2 regions of the Glycocaulis alkaliphilus genome follow, and region 2 is predicted to be linked to the other one. Evidence: predicted binding sites of a transcription regulator. Region 2 holds the regulator's gene; the other holds the start of a gene.

Region 1 (4,419 bases), 830 kb from region 2:
CTCGCTGCCGCAATATCCGTGTTCACATTCAGCACCTGCAGGGCAAGACCGCGAACGTCGAGGACGGGCAAGGCTCGGCGGACAGCAATCTCGCTGACAACCCAGCGATCAAGCTCGCTCTCTGCCAGATCGCGTGAGACACCGCCTTCAAACCTGTCCCGGATCACCGCTTCAGCAATCGCGGTTTCAAGATCGAGCCCCGCATAAAGCACCTTGAAACTGCGATTGCCCGGCGGCGGAGAAAAACGGGAAAGACCGTGGCCGGTTCCCAAGGGGTCGTCGCGGTGCCGCCGTTTGAATACGCGCAACCAGCGGTTACCGGTGTCAAGACCTGATAGGTCCACCGTGAACCGGCTGACCCTGTTGTGGTTCAGGTTCACGACCGTCAACCCAGGCTGTACTCGGCGGCCCGCACGACCGCTTCGCGGTTACCATCCTTCAGCGCCTCCAGAGGCGCGCGGTGTGCAAAGGCATGGTGGGGGGTCAGCAGCCACCGCCAAGCCACCTTTGGATCGCCATCAGCAAAATCCAGCACCTCGCGTATTCCGTCGAGCGGCGCGTTGTCAGCGAACTGGCTGACCGGGTAGACGTGGGCCCTCCGTCCGCGGGGAAAGGCAATCACCAGCCCGTCCCGCCGCCAGTTGTTCAGGGTGGTGCGCGATATTTCGAAGCGCGCGGCCAGCTCGGACGGCCCCACGCAGATACCTGCCCAAGATTCCAGAGACATCGGCAATGCCATCTGTTTGCGGCGTGCATCCGCGTCTGCACGGCTTAACGGGCGTCCAAGCTCCGATCCTGACGGTATGTGCGGTTGCGGCCCGCTGAATTCATCCGGCGCTACACCCACCTGATGCTCATCCAGCCAGCGAAGGATCACATCATGGAGGGCTCTCAACGCTGCCGGCCGGTGCTTTTGCGGGACCAGCACCACACCCTTGATCAGGGCCGAAACGTCATTTTGAACCTGAGAGGTAATATGCGCCACTTCCGGCTCTGCGATTTCCTGGCCGACGCGCCGAGCAAACGCCTGCAGCGACTCTTCATCAAGGCGTATTACAGCCTCAGAAACGTCAGCACGGGTGTCAAAATCAGCCATAAGACTATCCTCCTGACCGATACAGATAGCGCATATTGTACAGTTTGTCCATATTGTGCAGTTTGAGCGATTTGCAGGTCACGAAAAAGGGCTGCCCATAAACCTGAATTCCCGGAAGCGCGCAGCGCTGTCCGGGACCTTGTGCAGAATAGTTTTGAGACAGGCCCCGGATCGCTGCGCGTCCGGGGGTTCATTTCCGGGGCGGCCACGCAAAAGGGGCAGGCCTTTCAGCCTGCCCCTTCCACAGATCACAGCACCTGCAAACCTAGCTGGTGGTGTGCGGCGCGATCTTGATCTCGACGCGGCGGTTCAGAGCGCGGCCCGCATCGGTGGCGTTGGAGGCAACCGGATAATCCGGGCCAGCGCCAGTGATGAAGAAGCGGCGGCCATCAACGCCGACCTGCTGCAGATAGCCGGCAACGGCCTGCGCACGCTGCGCCGACAGGCGCATGTTCAGCTCACGCCCGCCGGTGGAGTCGGTATGGCCGATCACGTCGACATAGGTCGCCGGATAGGTCTGCAGAACGTCGGCCACATCGTTGAGGATGGGGAAGAAGTTCGGCTCGATATTCGACTGGCCGGTAGCGAAGGTCACATTGCCCGGCATGACCAGATAGAGGTCCTGGCCTTCGCGGCGCACGGTCACGCCGGACCCGCGCAGACGCTCGCGCATCTCGCGCTCCTGACGGTCCATGTAATTGCCGACAGCGCCGCCCGCGAGAGCGCCAATGCCCGCGCCGATGAGCGCGTTGCGGCGGTCATCGCCACCCGCAAGCGTACCAAGCGCTGCGCCAGCCAGCGCGCCGCCAAGGACGCCCGTGCCGGTGCGGTTCTGGGTGACATTGCCGTACTGGTCGGTGGTGGTGCAGGCCGCCGCCATGGTCAACGCCATGCCGGCAACAGTAAGAGAACGAAAGATCATGGCTATCAAGCTCCATGGTGACGTTAAAAAGTTAGGCCCCGAAGACTAGCGCGTCCGGCCGCCTCTGGCCACGAAACTTACATGACAGAGAGATGAACGCAGCTTGAACAAGCCGGGTAAACGCATGAGTGCGAAAAAGGCTCCCGGCAATCGCACCCGCCCCTTGACGCTAACCGGCCCCCTGCTTATCTCCGGCCTGCTGGCAGCCGGGAGCATCGAGTGCTAACGGGACTGAGCCAGAACTCATTTGTTTGCGGGCGCCAACTGCCTGCGCCCAGAAAATGGAGACGTGACGCGATGACTTTTCGTCCTCTGCATGACCGCGTGCTCGTGAAGCGCGTCGAGGAAGAATCCAAGACCAAGGGCGGGATCATCATTCCCGACACGGCCAAGGAAAAGCCCCAGGAAGGCGAAGTGATCGCCGCTGGCAGCGGCACCATCAAGGATGATGGCACCGTGCGCCCGCTGGACGTGAAAGCCGGTGACCGCATCCTGTTCGGCAAATGGTCGGGCACCGAAGTCACGGTTGACGGCCAGGAACTCCTCATCATGAAGGAATCCGACATCCTCGGGATCGTCGGCTAGGTCTGGTCCAAACCTTTCCCTATTCAATCGACTGATCGAACAAGGAGCTGACGCTTATGTCCGCTAAAGAAGTCAAGTTTGGCGCCTCTGCGCGCGAACGCATGCTCAAGGGTGTCGACACCCTTGCCAATGCCGTGAAAGTGACCCTCGGCCCGAAAGGCCGCAACGTGGTCATCGAGAAGTCCTTCGGCGCGCCGCGCACCACGAAAGACGGCGTTTCGGTCGCCAAGGAAATCGAACTGGAAGACAAGTTCGAGAACATGGGCGCCCAGATGGTCCGCGAAGTCGCTTCGCGCACCAATGACGAAGCCGGTGACGGCACCACGACCGCCACGGTTCTGGCCCAGGCCATTATCCGCGAGGGCATGAAGTCTGTGGCCGCCGGCATGAACCCGATGGATCTGAAACGCGGTATCGACAAGGCCGTGCTGAAAGTGGTCGAGGACATCAAGGCCAACTCCACCCCGATCAAGGGTTCTTCGGAGATTGCCCAGGTCGGCACGATCTCTGCCAATGGCGAAAAGGAAATCGGCGAGATGATCGCCCGCGCCATGGAAAAAGTCGGCAATGAAGGCGTCATCACGGTCGAGGAAGCCAAATCCCTCGAAACCGAGCTGGATGTCGTTGAAGGCATGCAGTTCGACCGCGGCTACCTGTCACCCTATTTCGTGACCAATGCCGACAAGATGGCTGTCGAGCTGGATGACCCCTACATCCTGCTGTTCGAGAAGAAGCTGTCCTCGCTGCAATCCATGCTGCCGGTCCTGGAAGCCGTGGTGCAGTCCAACCGTCCGCTGCTTATCGTGGCTGAAGATGTCGAGGGCGAGGCTCTGGCCACGCTCGTCGTCAACAAGCTGCGTGGCGGCCTGAAAGTGGCTGCCGTGAAGGCTCCGGGCTTTGGTGACCGCCGCAAGGCCATGCTGGAGGACATCGCTGTCCTGACCGGCGGCCAGGTTGTCTCTGAAGATCTCGGCATCAAGCTGGAAAACGTGACGCTGGACATGCTGGGCACGGCCAAGCGCGTCTCGATCACCAAGGACGACACCACCATCGTTGACGGTGCTGGCGAGAAGTCCGCGATCGAAGGCCGCGTGAACCAGATCCGCAAGCAGATCGAAGACACCTCGTCTGACTACGACAAGGAAAAGCTGCAGGAACGTCTGGCTAAACTCGCCGGCGGTGTGGCCGTGATCAAGGTCGGCGGCGGCTCTGAAATCGAAGTGAAAGAGCGTAAGGACCGTGTTGACGATGCCCTGAACGCCACCCGCGCTGCGGTGGAAGAAGGCATCGTGGCCGGTGGCGGCGTGGCCCTGCTCAAAGCGGCCAAGGCCCTTGAAGGCCTGGAAGGCGACAATGCCGACCAGACCCAAGGCATCGCCATCATCGCGCGCGCCATCCAGGCGCCGATCCGCCAGATCTCCGAAAACGCCGGGGTCGAAGGCTCCATCGTTGTCGGCAAGATCCTGGAAAACAGCTCGCACGGTTTCGGCTTCAACGCCCAGACCGAAGAGTATGGCGACATGTTCGCCTTCGGCATCATCGACCCGGCCAAAGTGGTGCGTACTGCCCTGCAGGACGCGGCCTCTGTCGGCTCGCTGATGATCACGACCGAAGCGGCCGTTGCCGAACTGCCGAAGAAAGATGCCCCGCCGGCCATGCCGGGTGGCGGCATGGGCGATATGGGCTTCTAGGAAGCTTCTATCCCTTCGGAATACGGAAAAGGGCGGCTGGCAACAGCCGCCCTTTTCTATTTGTGCGGGCTAGGACTCAGAGCGAAGAGCGAACTCGCCGGAAACGAGCCCGCGCGGAGCCCCAT
Region 2 (4,419 bases):
CCTTGTGGAGGGATGCTCCACAGCGGCCATCTCTCCTTGTCAGACGCCAAATCCGCTTCGCGCCGCGCCCGAAACCTTTATGAGGGCAAGCCCTGGCTCCGCTGACCATCCCCGCTGGTCAGCGATTGCGGCCGAGCCGGTCGTGGCTCTCCACCCAGTCCCCCGCCACGACCGCGCTCGCCAGCGATATTTCCCCCGCCAGCACGGTGGCCGCGCATATCTCGATAAAGCGCCCGACCTTGCCCTTGCCCCGGCAGCCCAGAATATCCAGGCACTCGCCTTGTGTGGGCAGCTGCGTGCCCCCGCCAAATGTCGCGACGATCAGGGCAGGCAGCGTGATCGACCAGTAATAGGTTTCCCCGTCATCCTCCAGACGCACAAAGGTCATCGCGGTATGGGACTCGGCGATATTGGCCGCATCTTGCCCGCAGGCGATGAAGAGGGCCGCGAGCCCATTGGCGGCGTGCATGCCGTTATTGGCGCTGCCGGCCATCACCGAGCCGGCAAAGGAGTTGAGCCGCGCACGGAAAAGATCGGCTGCGGCCACGCCCGCCCGCTCTCGCAATACCCGGTCCGGGATGCGCGCCTCCGCTATCACCCGCGCCCCGCGCGAATGCAGAACGTTGAGCTGGGAGTGCTTCTTGTCGGTATCCATCGCGCCCGAAAGAGTATAGCGCGCGCCGCCCGGATAGTTGGCCGCTATCCATTCGCACGCCGCCAGCGTGGCCTTTCCGCTCATATTCTGGCCTGCCGCGTCGCCTGTCTCATAGTTGAAGCGCAAATGGAGCATCGGCCCCACCGAATAGCGCTCGATATGGGAGAGTTTGGCCACCGACGACGTGGTTTCGGCGGCGGCGCGGATACCTTCGAAACTCCCGTCAATCCACTGCGCGAACGATCGTGCGCCGCGGGCATCGCTGAAATGGAAAACCGGCGCGCGCTGCATGTAGCGCTCATGGATGGTGGTTTTCACCCCGCCAGCTTCGGTCAGGATGCGCATCCCCCGGTTATAGCTGGCGACCAGCGTGCCCTCGGTCGTGGCCAGCGGCACATAGACATCCTCGTCTACGTGCTCGCCATTGATACGCAAGGGTCCGGCCAGCCCTACCGGAACTTGCGCCACACCGATGAAATTCTCGATATTCCCGGCGGTCACACCGGGGTCAAACGAGTATGACCCGACATGGTCCAGCGGCAGGCCGGTACGCTCGGTCAGAAACGCCCGGCGCATACGGGCAGCATCATGCGTGTGATCGTTCGTTTTATCGCGCGGCACGGGCGCGCGGGTGTCGTTGCGGCGGTCAGTCATGGCTCCTCCCCGTAAGGCCCGCCCCGGACTAGCGCCGGGCTTTCAGGGCCTCGTTCTGTAGCACGGCAAGCTCGCCAATGCCCTTGCGCGCCAGCGCAAAGAGCGCGTCGAACTCCTCCGGCTTCATGGGATCAGTTTCAGCCGTCGCCTGAATTTCGACAACCCCGCCATTGGCGGTAAGCACGAAATTGGCGTCCGCGTCGGCTGTGCTGTCCTCCTCGTATTCCAGATCAAGGCGCGCCTCGCCCTTGATGATCCCGGCCGACACCGCCGCCACCTGCCCGGTAACGGGGTCTGCTTTCAAAAGGCCTTCTTCCATCAGATAGAGACAGGCCGATTTCAGGGCGATCCATGCGCCGGTAATGGCGGCGGTGCGCGTGCCGCCATCGGCTTGAAGCACATCACAGTCAATGATGATCTGGCGTTCGCCCAGCGCTTTGAGATCCACCACCGCGCGCAAGGAACGCCCGATCAGGCGCTGGATTTCCTGCGTGCGCCCGGACGGCTTGCCACTGGTCACTTCGCGGCGCGTGCGTTGATGGGTGGCGCGCGGCAGCATGGCGTATTCCGCCGTCACCCAGCCCTGTCCGCGTCCGCGCAGCCAGGGCGGAGTGGTTTCCTCCACGCTCGCGGCGCACAGAACCCGCGTATTGCCGAACACGGCGAGGCAGGAACCTTCCGCATAGGGCGCGGCGTCCAGCTCGAAATGGACCGCGCGCAGGGCGTCGGCGGGGCGGTTATCAGGGCGCATAGTGTCTCTCCAGATTGATCTCTTCTGCCGACCTAGCCCGAATGCTGCCGGGATGAAAGCGGGTCGGTCCGGCGACGGCCATGAACCACGAGACCATTGCAGCGCGCGCACGGCTCGCTTAACTCATTGTCATCATGACAGAGCCAATTTCGCCCCTTACCTCCTCCCTGGCTGATCTGGATGCGCGCTCGCGGGATATTTTCCGCGAGCTTGTCGAGGCGTATCTGGATACAGGCGAGCCGGTGGGTTCGCGCACCCTGTCAAAACGCGGCGGGCTGAACCTGTCGCCTGCCTCGATCCGTAACACCATGGCTGATCTGGCTGGTGCAGGGCTTCTGTCGGCGCCGCACACGTCTGCCGGGCGCATGCCGACCCATGCAGGGCTGCGCCTGTTTGTGGATGGCCTGTTGCAGATTGGCGAGATCGCAGAGGAGGAGCGCCGCGAGATCGATGCCCGCGTCGGCTCGGCAGGAAAACGCCCCGAAGATGTGCTGGCCGAAGCCTCATCGCTCCTGTCCGGCCTCGCCGGCGGGGCCGGGCTGGTCGCGTCGCAAAAGCAGGACGTGCCGCTGCGCCATGTGGAATTTGTGCCGCTCTCGCCTGTCGAGATACTTGCCGTGCTGGTCTCGGAATCCGGTGCCGTGGAGAACCGGCTGATGACCGCGCCTGCCGGCTTGCCGCCTGCTGCGCTGGTGGAGGCCGGCAACTACCTGTCCTCCCGGCTCAGGGGCCGCACACTGGCCGAGGCCCTGAAGGCTATCCAGAGCGAGATCGCCGAAAAGCGCGCCCAGCTGGACGAGACCGCGGCCAGCCTGGTCGAGGCGGGGCTTGCGGACTGGAGCGGGGCGGAGAACCGCTCGCTCATCGTGCGCGGTCAGGCAAAGCTGCTGGAATCGGTCGAGGCCAGCGAGGATCTGGAACGCATCCGCCTGCTCTTTGACGATATTGAGCGCAAGGAAGACCTTCTGGCCCTGCTGGACGAAGCGCGCGGCGCGCAAGGGGTCCGCCTCTTTATAGGTTCGGAGAACCCGCTCTTCTCGCTCTCCGGCTCCAGCGTGATCGTTGCGCCCTACCGCAATCGCGATCAGCGTATCCTGGGAGCGCTGGGGGTCATTGGTCCGACGCGCCTGAACTATGCGCGCGTCATCCCGCTGGTTGATTATACAGCCCAGCTTGTGGGGCGCCTCCTCGACGGGCGCAGCTAGCCTCCCTATGTGTCGGGCAACCCGAACCCTACAGAACTGACGACAGGACGCATTTCATGAGTGATGACAGCAAGAACACCCCGGCCGAAGACGCCGCCGGCATCCGGCCTGAAGAGGGTGTGGACACCGCTGCAGACGCAGGCGGAGAGTCTGGCGAAGACGGGCTGGACGCTCTGCAGGATCAGGTAAACGATCTGCGCGACCGGCTTCTGCGCGCCGTTGCGGATGCGGACAATACCCGCAAGCGTGCCGCCCGCGAGGTCAAGGAAACCCGTGAATACGCCGTCACCGGCTTTGCGCGCGACATGCTCGATATTGCTGACAATCTGGAGCGGGCTCTGGGGCTTCTTGGCGAGGATGTGCGCGCCAGCCTGCCGGAAAACGTCAAACCGCTGGTTGAAGGTGTGGAAATGACCCAGCGCCGCCTGATGAGCACGCTGGAACGTCATGGTGTGAAGCGTGTTGCGCCGGAACCTGGCGATCCGCTCGATCCAAACCTCCATCAGGCTGCCGCGCAGATACCGGCGGACCAGCCCAAGGGCCGCATCGCCCATGTGATGCAGCCTGGCTATGTGATTGGCGAACGCACCTTGCGCGCCGCGATGGTGGTGGTATCGGCCGGTCCGGCAGAGGGCGCGGCGCCTGCCGGTGCCAAACCGGCGTCAGAGCCGCAAACACCCGGTCACAAGCCCGGAAGCGGGCTCGACGTCGAGGCCTAGCCGGCGCTGACATCAAAAAAAGGGCGGCTCACAGGAGCCGCCCTTTTCGTTCATTGTGGTCCAGACCCTAACGGCCGGGCGCGCGCGTGCGGGGCTCGCCATTCTGCCAATAGGTATTGCCGGTCTGGAGATCGGTGTACCAGTAGCGGTCATTGTGCTGGTCGTAATAGAGCTGCGAGTGGCGTCCGCTATTCGGGTTGTGCTGGCATCCGCCCTGCTGGTTGCAGGCAATGGCGGCGCCGACTGCAGCGCCGCCAATGGCGCCAATCGCTGCGCCCGTGCGCGGGCTGCCCACCTGATTGCCGATGACGGCGCCGCCAACACCGCCCACGGCCGCGCCCGTGGCGCCGCCGCGAACAGCCGGTGTGGTGGCACAGGCTGTGGCCAGGAGCGGCACGCTCAACACTGTGGCGATAAGAATTTTGCGGGTCATGA

What was found. The regulator HrcA, encoded in region 2, represses chaperone genes, less so after heat shock. The targets are predictions, from matches to a motif close to GTTAGCANTCNNNNNNNNNGANTGCTAAC.
Positions count from the first base shown of each region.
Region 1: a site for HrcA is predicted at 2,217-2,245, ahead of groES (co-chaperone GroES). Genes of this name have one in related genera too.

Region 1 covers NZ_CP018911.1:2,312,578-2,316,996, forward strand. The annotation lists gene X907_RS10990 (RES family NAD+ phosphorylase) at 1-380, opposite strand, end outside; gene X907_RS10995 (antitoxin Xre/MbcA/ParS-like domain-containing protein) at 386-1,096, opposite strand; gene X907_RS11000 (YiaD family glycine zipper/OmpA-like lipoprotein) at 1,362-2,018, opposite strand; gene groES (co-chaperone GroES) at 2,316-2,603, shown strand; gene groL (chaperonin GroEL) at 2,660-4,294, shown strand; gene X907_RS11015 (ribbon-helix-helix protein, CopG family) at 4,364-4,419, opposite strand, start outside.
Region 2 covers NZ_CP018911.1:126,062-130,480, forward strand. The annotation lists gene X907_RS00645 (hydroxymethylglutaryl-CoA reductase) at 119-1,309, opposite strand; gene rph (ribonuclease PH) at 1,338-2,060, opposite strand; gene hrcA (heat-inducible transcriptional repressor HrcA) at 2,195-3,265, shown strand; gene grpE (nucleotide exchange factor GrpE) at 3,322-3,984, shown strand; gene X907_RS00665 (glycine zipper domain-containing protein) at 4,052-4,417, opposite strand.